2 regions of the Arthrobacter sp. PL16 genome follow, and region 2 is predicted to be linked to the other one. Evidence: predicted binding sites of a transcription regulator. Region 2 holds the regulator's gene; the other holds the start of a gene.
The links. Region 2 encodes LexA, which represses DNA repair genes until DNA is damaged. Its sites were predicted from a motif close to TCGAACANNTGTTCGA; they were not measured.

Region 1 (6,184 bases), on a different contig from region 2:
CGGATCGGCGGGTGCCTCGGTCAGGGCGATGGCGGATGGTGCGTCGGTCATCAGGAGACCACCTCGACCTTCGTGATCTTGGAGAGTTCACGGCGAACCGCGAGCATCGCCGTGTAGGTGCAGAAGATGCGCTTGGGGCGCCCCTCCGAGCCGCGGATGAACAGCTTGAGTGCGTCGGCGATGTCGGTTTCGACGGCACCCACCCGGACGTCGTCGTACGTGAGCCGGAGCGCCATGTCGTAGGCGCGGACGCCGCTGACGATGTCCACCCCGCCGAGGCCGAGCGAATCGAAGTCGACGTCCCACAGCCAGGACATGTCGCGCCCGTCGGCATAGTTGTCGTTGATGGCGATCATGGTGGCGCATCCTGCCGGGTCGAACGATTTCAGTCCGAGCCGGAAACCACTGGGATTCTTCACGAGGACCAGCTCGAGAGCCTGGCCGTCGACGACGAGACTCTCGCCCCGCCCGAACGCTGGTTCGACCGCGGCCAGCGACGAGAAGAGTCGCGCGTCGTCGACCGTGGCGCCGAGGACGGCGCGGGCCGCCGCGAGCGCAGCGGCGGCGTTGAAGATGTTGTAGACCCCGCGCAGTCGCAGATCGGTGTGTGTCAGTTTTCCGTCCGCCTCGAACTCCGCGGAGTTGCCGTCGACGGAGCGGAGCACGACGTCGGCCGGCAGCTCCGATGCGGGAGCGGTTCCTTCGGCGCTGCGCAGCTCATCGTCGTTGGGGAACGTGCTGCGGAGGGAAGCGTCGAGTCCGAAATAGACGACGTCGGCCCTGGAGATCGACGGAGCGAGGCCGGCGACGCGGGGATCCTCGCGGTTCAGCACCACCGTCCCCGTGGTGGCAATGGCTATGCGCTCCAACAGGCGGGTGGTCGCGTCGATCTCGCCGAAGCGGTCGAGCTGGTCCCGAAGGACATTGAGGAGGAGCGAGTACTCCGGGGGCACGAGCTTCACGAAGTGCACGGCGTGCGCTTCGTCGAGCTCGAGGACGGCGACGTCAGCCTTCAGGCGTCCGCGCCAGTCGACGTCACCGAGGAGCGCCGCCGCGACGCCGCGCGTGAAATTGCTGCCCGTGCGGTTGGTGAAGACGGTCAGCCCTTGCCCCTCGAGCAGCTCGACCACCATCTTGGTGGTGGTCGTCTTGCCATTGGTTCCGCTGACGACGACCACGCCGTGGGGGAGGGTGGACAGGGCGCGGCCCATGAAACCGGGGTCGAGGCGCTCGACCACGAGGCCGGGAAGGGCGGAGCCGCCGCCGCGCAGGCGGGACGCGATGCGCACGGCCTTGCCCACGAGGACTGGAAGGGGATTCATCCCTCCACATTATCGCTGGCGTGCCACCGTTGCCGGGAAGCGACGGAGACTCGCTCCGCGCGGCCGCCTCCGAGGGTCGGGTACGGGATCCGCACGCCATAGAATTGAGGGATGTCCTCCCCGTCCTTCTCGGCGCCCCTGCCCATGTCGGTCCCCGAATCCGATGATGCACCGTCACCACCTGTCCCTTCAGCTGCAGGGACCATCGGCACGACGGCGAACGGCCGGCGCGATATCGTCGTCGGCGTTCTCGCCGTGCAGGGCGACGTGCGCGAGCACATCGCGACCATCGAATCACTGGGAGGGCGCGCAATTGCCGTCCGGCGCCCGTCCGAGCTCGCTGCGGTCGACGGGCTGATCATTCCCGGAGGCGAGTCGACCACCATGGACAAGCTGTCGCGCACCCTCGGCCTCGCCGATCCGTTGCGGGACCTGATCGCCGGTGGACTGCCGGTGTACGGCTCCTGCGCGGGCATGATCATGCTGTCCGACGTCGTCGCCGATCCTTCCACCGACCGCTCGGGGAATCCGCAGCAGACCTTCGGGGGCCTCGACATGGTGGTGCGGCGCAACGCCTTCGGACGCCAGCGCGAGTCCTTCGAGACGGACCTCGACTTCGCGGGCCTCGCGACGACCGGCAACGCGGCGGGTGATAACCCCGTTCGGGCGGTTTTCATCCGCGCTCCATGGGTGGAGAAGGTCGGCGAAGGTGTCGAGGTCCTGGCTCAGGTACCTGCCGCGGAGACGCCCCCTGCCGGCCCGCCGAGCGGTGGATCGGGCGCTTCGTATGGGGCTGGGGCACCCGGTACGGGGACCGACTTGGCCCCGGTCGCTAGAATTGTCGCAGTGCGTTCAGGGAACCTCCTGGCCACGAGTTTCCACCCGGAAGTAACGGGCGAGCGGCGGGTCCACGAATTGTTTATCCGGATGATCAGAGGAGAAGCGTAAGCATGTCGGGCCACTCCAAATGGGCAACAACCAAGCACAAGAAGGCTGCGATCGACGCCAAGCGCGCGAAGTCCTTCGCGAAGTTGATCAAGAACATCGAGGTCGCTGCGCGGGCCGGCGGTGCAGACGTCGCCGGTAATCCTGGCCTCGAGCTGGCCGTCTCCAAGGCCAAGAAGACCTCCGTCCCCATCGACAACATCAACCGCGCAGTGAAGCGCGGTGCCGGTCTGCTCGGCGAGGTCGTCGATTACCAGACAATCATGTACGAGGCCCGCGGTCCCCAGGGCTCAGCCCTGCTGATCGAGTGCCTGACGGACAACAAGAACCGCGCAGCGTCCGAGGTGCGCCTGGGGATCAGTCGCAACGGGGGCACCATCGCCGACCCCGGCTCCGTGGCGTACCTCTTCGCGCGCAGGGGCGTCGTCACCCTGCCGAAGAACGGACTCACGGAGGACGAGCTGCTCATGTCCGTCCTCGACGCCGGAGCTGACGAGGTCAGGGAATCGGCTGATGCCTTCGAGATCGTCTCCGAGCCGCAGGACCTTCGTGGAGTGGTCGCAGCGCTCGATGAGAGTGGTATCGAGTACGAGTCCGACGAGGTGGAGTTCGTCCCGTCCATGCACGTGGACCTAGATGCCGACGGCGGCCGGAAGTTCCTCAAGCTCGTGGACGCGCTCGAGGAGCTCGACGACGTCCAGAATGTCTACTCGAACGCGCATCTCGCGGACGATGTGCTGGCCGAGCTCGAGAACGACGACTGACATCGCACCGCTCGACGCCGCCCTGCGGGGTGCCCGATGACCTACCGCGTGATGGGAGTGGACCCTGGCCTGACTCGCTGCGGACTCGCCGTCGTCGACATCGAACCGAACCGGCGTTCCACCCTCGTCGCCGTCGGTGTCGTCGGCACGGAGGCGGGTCGCAGCCTGGATGAGCGGCTCCTGGTCATCTCGGACGCCGTCGACTCCTGGTTGGACTTGCACAAGCCGCAGGTCCTCGCCGTCGAGCGCGTCTTCAGCCAGCTGAACGTCAGCACCGTCATGGGCACCGCGCAGGCCTCCGGAGTCGTGATCGTCGCAGCCGCCCGGCGCGGGATCCCGGTCGCCCTGCACACGCCGACCGAGGTGAAGGCGGCGGTCACGGGCAACGGCCAGGCCGACAAGGTGGCGGTCACGAAGATGGTGACGAAGATCCTGCGGCTCGACACCGCCCCCAGGCCCGCAGATGCCGCCGATGCGCTGGCCCTCGCCATCACCCATGCGTGGCGACGGGGAGTGGGACAGCAGGGTGCGGCCGCGGCGGCCGGTTCCATCACGCCCGCCCAGAGGATCTGGGCCGAGGCAGAAGCCAAGGCGCGACGTCGGTAGAACCGGTTTTCGGTGTGGCGGCTCGATCGCACGGCGCGACGCCGGTACGGTTGAGCATTAGAACGTATGTTCGACGGGCGGAAGCCCGGACATCCATCCGCACGTGCCCCTGGAGTTCCTCATGATCAGTTCCCTACGCGGGACAGTGACCCACGTGGGCCTGCAATCCGCCGTCATCGACGTCAACGGCTTCGGCATGCTCGTCCAGGCCACGCCGCAGACCCTCGCCGGGCTGAGGACGGGGGAGCAGGCCTCCGTGTCCACCGCCATGATCGTGCGCGAGGATTCGATGACTCTTTTCGGGTTCGAGGACGCGGACCAGCGCGAAGTCTTCGAGACGCTCCTCGCGGTCAGCGGGGTCGGGCCGCGCCTGGCGCTGGCCGTCCTCGCCGTCCACACCCCCGATGCCGTCCGCGTGGCGGCGTCGTCGGGCGACGACAAGGCGTTCAGCAAGGTGCCGGGCATCGGGCCCAAGGGTGCGCGGCGCATCGTGCTCGAACTCGCGGGCAAGCTCGTGCCGCTGGAATCCAAGCCCGGCATCTCCAAGCAGACGTGGCAGGGCCAGGTGCTCACCGCCATGATGGGCCTCGGCTGGTCCGAGAAGGACGCCGGAGCGGCCATCGACGCCGCGGTCGAAGAGTCCCCCGAGGTGGCAGCGACAGGTGATGTCGGACAGATCCTCAAGCTCACGCTGCGCAGGCTCGGCCAGGACGGCGCACGCAGCTCGGCCCGGAGGAGGGTCGGCTCGTGACGAACCAGAACTCCGAGGAGGTGCCGCTCGTCGCTCCGTCCTCCGATCCCGAGGACCGCGCCGTCGAGGCGGCGCTGCGCCCGAAGAACCTCGACGATTTCGTCGGTCAGAAGCGGGTCCGGCGGCAGCTCTCCCTCGTCCTGGAAGCCTCGCGGCTCCGCGGACGCAGCGCCGACCACGTCCTGCTGTCAGGTCCGCCCGGCCTCGGCAAGACGACCCTCGCCCTGATCATCGCCGCCGAGATGAATGCACCGCTCCGCATCACGTCCGGTCCCGCGATCCAGCACGCCGGTGACCTCGCCGCGATCCTCTCGTCCCTCACCGAGGGGGAGGTTCTCTTCCTCGACGAGATCCACCGCATGTCGCGGCCGGCCGAGGAGATGCTCTACATGGCCATGGAGGATTTCCGCGTCGACATCATCGTCGGCAAGGGTCCCGGCGCCACCGCCATCCCCCTCGAACTGCCCCCGTTCACCCTCGTCGGGGCCACGACACGCGCGGGACTGCTGCCGGGTCCGCTGAGGGACCGGTTCGGATTCACGGGGCACCTCGAGTTCTACTCCACCGCTGAACTCGAACTCGTGCTCCGCCGCTCCGCGATGCTCATGGACATGAAGGTCAGTTCGGCATCCTTCGCCGAGATCGCAGGCCGTTCGCGCGGCACGCCCCGTATCGCCAATCGCCTGCTGCGGCGCGTCCGTGACTGGGCGCTCGTCCACGGTATGGATACCATCGATGTCCGCGCGGCGAGTGCTGCGCTGGACATGTACGAGGTCGATGCACGGGGCCTTGATCGCCTCGACCGCTCCGTCCTCACGGCACTCATCACGAAATTCAACGGCGGCCCCGTCGGCCTGTCCACGCTGGCGATCGCCGTCGGAGAGGAACCCGAGACGGTCGAGACAGTGGCTGAACCGTACCTGGTCCGCGAAGGCATGCTCGGGCGTACCCCGCGTGGGCGTATCGCGACGGCGGCGGCCTGGAAACACCTGGGCCTGGTGATGCCGGCGAACGTTGCCGCCGCCATGCCCGAGGATCTGTTCTCCGTAGCTCCGGATGACCTGATGGGTACCGAATCCGCCCTTGACAGTTGGGGCCAACAGGACTCCTGACGCGGGAGTGGTCAGCATTCCCCTTTAGACTGGAGTCTCACGATGTGTGCCGGGGCACAGTTCTGCCGCCCACACCCAGTCCCAGGAACGGATTTTCCAGTGCTTGCACATGTAGTTGCCCAGACCGCCTCCGGAGATGCACCCCCCTTCGACATCTTCTCGCTGCTGCTGCCGCTGGCATTGGCATTCCTGATCTTCACCATGTTCCGCAGGCAGCGTAAGTCGCAGAAGCAGGTGAAGGAGATGCGTACGCAGATGGAGCCCGGTACCGAGGTCATGACCCAGTTCGGTCTCTACGGCACGATCGTCTCGATCGACCAGGAGAACAACAAGGCAGTCCTCGAACTCTCTCCGGGCAACCTCGCGACCGTGCACACGCAGGCCCTGTCCAAGGTCGTCCAGCAGGAGAGCGCCGTCGCTGGTGACGGAGCGGAAGCTACCGGGGATGACGCGGCAGCTCAGCGCGATCTCGATGCGTACGACGGCGCTCCGGTACCCGACGACGCCTCCTCGATCGACGGCGCCGACCGCGCCCCATCAGGCGGTGCCACAGCGGCGGGAACCACAGGTTCGACGCTGGGCGAGAGCCATGAGGAGACCACCGAACGGTTGAACCGGGAGCAGGCCGTGCGGGAAAACCGCGACGCGCGTGATGCCCGCGATCCCAAAGTGAACCCGGACAAC
Region 2 (6,184 bases):
CGCCTGCTCGAAGCCGTGCAGCCGGCACTGGCCCGACCGGTCGACATCGCGCTGCTCAAGGGGCGATCCAACTATGTCTGCCTCCACAAGACCGGAGGTGGCTTCCCCGAGGAGGACGCTCCGGACGCGCTCTTCAGCCTCGGCGAGGACGCTGTTCCCCATCCATCTCCAGCCGTCGGAGGTAACGCTCCCGCTTCCGCGCTGGGCAGGGAGGTGGTCCGGCTGCGCGAGTGGGCGGAAGAGACGACGACGGGCGATCGCGACGATCTCCTGCCGGGGGTGAGCGACAGGGCGTGGCGCCAGGTGTCGGTGTCCAGTATGGAATGCCTCGGTGCTGCCCGCTGTCCCGCGGCCCAGGCGTGCTTCAGCGAGAAGGCGCGTTCCGCCGCCGCCGACGCCGACATCATCATCACGAACCACGCGATGCTTGCGATCAGCGCCTTCGAAGGCCTGGCCGTGCTGCCGGAGTACGACGTCGTCGTGATCGACGAGGCGCACGAGCTGCACGACCGGGTGACGGGCGCCGTGTCCGGTCAGCTTTCCCCCTCCATGGTCGGCGCTGCCGCCACCGGCCTGCGCCGGCATGCCTCCATCAGCACGACCGCCCTCGATACCGCCGCCACCGCATTCGAGGCGGCCGCCGAGCTGGTCACCTCCGGCCTCCTGCCGGGTGGGCTTCCGGATGATCTCGAGCAGGCGTTGGTGCAGGTCCGCGACGCATCGCGCGCAGCTCTCTCCGATACGAAGACGGACGGTAAGTCCGAAGCCGACGCCGACGGCGGCCGACAGATGGCCCGGTCACGGGTCACCCTCGTTTTCGAGCTCGCCGAGCGGATCCTCGCGGCGTCCGATCTCAAGGAGGTGGTGTGGGCGTCCCGACCCAGCAGCTTCACGCCCGGATCGGGCTACTCGCAGCCGGACGAGAGCGCACCCGCGACGCTGAACGTAGCGCCGCTCTCGGTCGCCGGGCGGCTCCGGGAGGGCCTTTTCGAGGGTCACACGGTGATCCTCACATCGGCGACGCTCGCCATCGGATCCGAATTCGGCCCCGTGGCGGGTTCGCTCGGACTGAGCGGTCCGGGTGCCCCGGCCTGGACCGGTATCGATGTCGGAAGCCCGTTCGACTACCCGCGCCAAGGGGTCCTGTACGTGGCGAAGGACCTGCCGAAGCCGGACCGCGGGACATCGGACGCGCAACTCGAAGAATTACTGACCCTCCTCAAGGCCTCCCGCGGGGGAGCGCTGGGATTGTTCTCCTCCAAGCGGGCCGCGGAGGAAGCCGCGGAGGCGCTTCGCCCGAAAGTCGACTTCGAGATCCTGTGCCAGGGGGAATCCTCGCTGAACGCTTTGGTCACGCAATTCTCCGACGAGCCGGATACCTGCCTGTTCGGCACGATGTCCCTGTGGCAGGGCGTCGACGTGCCGGGTCAGTCCTGCCGTCTCGTCGTGATCGACCGCATCCCCTTTCCGCGTCCTGACGATCCACTCATGACGGCGCGCACCCGGGACGTCGCCCGGAATGGCGGCAACGGATTCATGAGCGTCTCCGCGACCCATGCAGCCGTTCGGCTGGCGCAGGGCGCCGGTCGCCTCATTCGGGCGACAGGGGACCGGGGAGTCGTGGCCGTCCTGGACAGCCGCCTGGCGACGGCGAGATACGGAGGATTCCTTCGCGCGGCCCTACCGCCCTTCTGGGCGACGACGGACAGGGCGACGGTCACGGGCATCCTCGAAAGGCTTTCCGGACGCTGATCGCTCCGCTCGTGGGGGTGAAGGAGGAACCTCCCGGCCGCACTCCTCCTGGCAACACGAAGGGCGCCGCGGTCCTGGGACTGCAGCGCGCCCTTCTGGGAGTCATGCCCTACCCGGGCGTCCTCCCACCAGTACCTGCTTCCTACAGCGCGCGCATCACCGAGACGACCTTCCCCATGATGCTCGCATGGTCACCGAGGATGGGCTCGTAGCGCGTGTTCTGCGGAAGGAGCCAGGTGTGCCCGTCCCGCTGGCGGAACGTCTTCACCGTCGCCTCATCATCGAGCAGGGCAGCGACGATGTCGCCGTTCTGCGCACTCTGCTGCCTGCGGACGACCACCCAGTCGCCGTCGCAGATCGCGGCGTCGACCATGGAGTCCCCCGAGACCTTGAGCATGAAGAGGTCCCCATGACCCACGAGCTGGCGGGGGAGCGGCATGACGTCCTCGACGACCTGATCGGCGAGGATCGGTCCACCCGCCGCAATGCGGCCGACGAGCGGGACGAGTGCCGTGTCCATTGCCACCCGGTGCTCCGCGGAGAGCCGCTGCTCCGTCGAGAGGGTGCTCGAATCACCGGATGATTCGGACGGCAGCGTCAGGGGGAGCAGTACCTCCATGGCACGGGGCCGCTTGGGGTCGCGCCGGAGGTACCCCAGACGCTCGAGCTGCGAGAGCTGGTGGGTGACGCTCGAGAGGCTCGCCAATCCCACGGTGTCCCCGATCTCCCGCATCGAGGGCGGGTAGCCCTTGTCGGCGATCGAGCGCTGGATGGTCTCCAGGATCGTCAGCTGACGCGCAGTCAGGCCCTTCGACACCGAGCGGCCACGAGGCCGGCCACGAGCGGCGGTCAGGGGGACGGCGCCGGTCCGGACGTCAGCGATGTTCGATTCCTGTCGGGCCGCCGGTGTTGGTTCCGCCACTGTTGCGCCTCTCGCCTGGGACTGTCCGTCCCGTCATCCCCGCCGTCCAGCTCCTCGAGGACCGAGGAGCCATTTTGTCAGTGGCGGGTGGTTGTCTGGAGAACATCAGGGGCGCAGCTGCGGGGTTGCAGCAGCTTCGACCGATGATGTCCTGTCGTGTTCACGCTAGGACAGACCGGAGCACTTTTCAAACATATGTTCGACCGAGTCTCGACAATGGTCGTTCACAGGTGCTAGAAATAAGCAGAGACGAATTAGAACAGGTGTTCGAAAGAAGGCCGTTCGATCACGGACGTATTCGAAGGGAAAGAGGAATGGCGATGGCTGAAGCACCAGTACTGCACGGCAGCACGGCGCTGTGGGCACTGAAGCCCGCCCGACCGGAGACCGGCGCCGGCCTCCGGCTCGTTCCTGCTCTCGGGTTACAGGCAGGCACGCCGGTGCCGGCCGGCCGCCGCCCGGATGAGTACGAAGGCGACGCCGAGCGAGCTGTTGACTTCCGGTGCGATGCAGGGGCGGAGCGCACCTCCAGGCAGCGGACTGCGAAACGTCCCGTCACCCTCACTCAGCGTGGGAGGTTGCTCCTGGTAGGTCTTCCGATCGCCGTCGGTGTGGTGGCGCTGATCATCCTCGGCGCATTCCTCACATCGCAGGCGCAGGCCGGCGAGGCCGCTCCCGTGTCCTCGCCGATCGTCGAGGTGAATGTCGCAGCGGGTGAGTCGCTCTGGGACCTCGCCGTGCACTACGCCCCCGAGCGGGACCCTCGCGAAGTAGTAGCCGAGATGGTGGAGCTGAACGACCTTCGCTCGTCGCTCGTCCAGGCAGGGCAGAGCATCTCGATCCCGTCCCGCGGCTAGGGGCACCATCGATCGCGGATGTCGTCCTGGACCCGGAACCGGCCGGGACCGTCCTCGCCGTTGTGCCGGTTGGCATCCTTTAAGCTGGAGCGGTGCCCTCATCTGTCGACGCCCTAGCGAACCTGCCCCTGCGTGATGACCTCGTCGGGTTGCACCCCTACGGCGCCCCGCAGCTGGACGTCCCGATTCTCCTGAACGTCAACGAGAACACCCACGGAGTTCCGACGGACGTACACACAGCGATCGTGGCGGCCGTGGCAGCGGCGACCCACGGGCTGAACCGTTATCCGGACCGGGAGTTCACCGAGCTTCGCAGGAACCTGGCCACCTACCTCGGGCACGGGTTGACCCCGGACCAGCTCTGGGCCGCGAACGGATCCAACGAGGTGCTGCAGCAGATCCTCCAGGCCTTCGGTGGCCCGGGGCGCACGGCGATCGGTTTTCCGCCGACCTACTCGATGTATCCCCTGCTGGCCAGCGGTACCGGTACCCGCTATGTCACCGCAGCGCGCGGCGCCGCCTACGCCATGACCCCTGATGCCACAGCCCGTGCCGTGCGCGACTCGGCGGCCAATATCGTATTCCTCTGCTCGCCGAACAACCCCACCGGCACCGCGCTCGACCTCGACGTGATCGAAGCAGCCTACGAGGCCGGCGAGGACGCGCGGGCCATCATCATCGTCGACGAGGCCTACGGCGAGTTTGCGCAGAAGGGCACCCCGAGCGCACTCACGCTCCTACCCGGGCGTCCGCGACTGCTCGTGTCGCGCACCATGAGCAAGGCCTTCGCTCTGGCCGGCGCCAGGATCGGCTATCTGGCCGCCGCCCCTGAGGTCGCCGACGCCCTCCGCCTCGTCCGCCTCCCGTACCACCTGTCCGCCATCACCCAGGCAGCAGCCAACGCAGCCCTCACCCATGCCGACACCCTGTTGTCCAACGTCGAGGCGATCAAGGTCCAGCGGGACCGCATCGTGCGCGAACTCGAGGCCCTCGGGCTGTCGCCGGCGCCGTCGGACGCGAACTTCGTCTTCTTCGGTGGTCTGGCGGATCCCCATCGTGTGTGGGAGGGTCTCCTGGCGGCCGGGGTGCTCATCCGCGATGTCGGTATACCAGGGTCCCTGCGCGTCACTGCAGGAACAGAGCAGGAGACCACGGCGTTCCTTTCAGCGTTGAAAAAGCTGCTGTAGCAAGGCCGGGCGGGCTTGCTCGGCCGGTGTCTCCTAGACTTGGAGGGCCCGATCGTGGTGAGCCTCCCGGATCGGGCACCAGTACACGCCTGACCTCTCGTCGATCAGCGCCCGGATGACCGGCAGCGCACAGAAGGAATGACATGACTGTAGTTGCCGCCCGCGGCCGCACGGCCCGCATCGAGCGCGTCACGAGCGAATCCAGCGTCCTCGTGGAGCTGGACCTCGACGGCACAGGAGTGTCGTCGATCGACACCACCGTCCCGTTCTTCGACCACATGCTCACCGCGCTGTCGAAGCATTCCCTGGTTGACCTGACCATCAAGTCCTCCGGTGACACGCATATCGATGTGCACCACACCGTCGAGGACACGGCGATCGCCATCGGTGAGGCGCTGCGCGTCGCGCTGGGGGACAAGGCCGGCATCCGCCGCTTCGGTGAAGCGACGGTGCCGTTGGACGAAGCCCTCGCGAATGCCGTCGTCGACATCTCCGGACGCCCGTTCCTCGTACACGGCGGCGAGCCGGCGGGCCAGGAGTACCACCTGATCGGCGGGCACTTCACCGGGTCCCTGACCCGCCACGTCTTCGAGGCGCTGGCACTGCACGCCCGGATCTGCCTGCACATCACCGTCATTGCGGGCCGCGATCCGCACCACATCGTCGAGGCGCAGTTCAAGGCCCTCGCCCGGGCGTTGCGCGCAGCCGTCGAGCAGGACCCGAGGGTCGAGGGCATTCCGTCCACGAAGGGAGCACTATGACAGCGCGTACCGTCACCGTGCTCGATTACGGGTCGGGCAATGTCCGGTCGGTGGTGCGAGCCCTCGAGCACGTGGGTGCGAACGTCATCCTCAGCGCCAAACCCGACGACGTCCTCAACGCCGATGGACTGCTGGTGCCGGGAGTCGGCGCTTTCCAGGCGGTCATGAAGGGCCTGAAGGATGTCGACGCCCTACGCATGATCGGCCGGAGGGTCGCCGGCGGCCGGCCCGTCCTCGGAATCTGCGTAGGACTGCAGGTCCTCTTCGACGAGGGGGTGGAGCACGGAGTCCGCACCCCCGGCATGGCTGAATGGCCAGGCGTCGTCGAGCGACTCAAGGCCGATGTCGTCCCGCACATGGGGTGGAACACCGTGCAGGCCCCTGACGACACCGTCCTCTTCGACGGTATCGGGCACGAGCGGTTCTACTTCGTCCACTCCTACGGTGTGCAGGACTGGTCCTTCGACGTCACGCAACCCGCCATGAAGCCCCCACAGGTCACCTGGTCGAATCACGGCGGCCCGTTCATCGCCGCGGTCGAGAACGGGCCCCTCAGCGCCACGCAGTTCCACCCGGAGAAGTCGGGCGACGCCGGGGCGCAGCTCCTTCGGAACTGGATCGAGGGCCTGCGATGACCGGATGCTGAGTTTGGTGCTCATGGGCGTCGCCGGCCTCCTCATCGGCGGGGCGTTCTCCCTGCGCAGC

Region 1: ruvA (Holliday junction branch migration protein RuvA) is a predicted target of LexA. The motif match lies at 3,696-3,711, and genes of this name have one in related genera.

The regions. Positions count from the first base shown of each region.
Region 1 covers NZ_JAXCIC010000004.1:116,864-123,047, reverse strand. Annotated here, with positions in the region: gene RCH21_RS10025 (type 1 glutamine amidotransferase) at 1-51, opposite strand, end outside; gene RCH21_RS10020 (Mur ligase family protein) at 51-1,322, opposite strand; gene pdxT (pyridoxal 5'-phosphate synthase glutaminase subunit PdxT) at 1,434-2,270, shown strand; gene RCH21_RS10010 (YebC/PmpR family DNA-binding transcriptional regulator) at 2,273-3,031, shown strand; gene ruvC (crossover junction endodeoxyribonuclease RuvC) at 3,068-3,637, shown strand; gene ruvA (Holliday junction branch migration protein RuvA) at 3,759-4,388, shown strand; gene ruvB (Holliday junction branch migration DNA helicase RuvB) at 4,385-5,500, shown strand; gene yajC (preprotein translocase subunit YajC) at 5,600-6,184, shown strand, end outside.
Region 2 covers NZ_JAXCIC010000008.1:35,158-41,341, reverse strand. Annotated here, with positions in the region: gene RCH21_RS14590 (ATP-dependent DNA helicase) at 1-1,752, shown strand, start outside; gene lexA (transcriptional repressor LexA) at 1,895-2,605, opposite strand; gene RCH21_RS14580 (LysM peptidoglycan-binding domain-containing protein) at 2,995-3,531, shown strand; gene RCH21_RS14575 (histidinol-phosphate transaminase) at 3,624-4,718, shown strand; gene hisB (imidazoleglycerol-phosphate dehydratase HisB) at 4,862-5,479, shown strand; gene hisH (imidazole glycerol phosphate synthase subunit HisH) at 5,476-6,114, shown strand; gene RCH21_RS14560 (hypothetical protein) at 6,119-6,184, shown strand, end outside.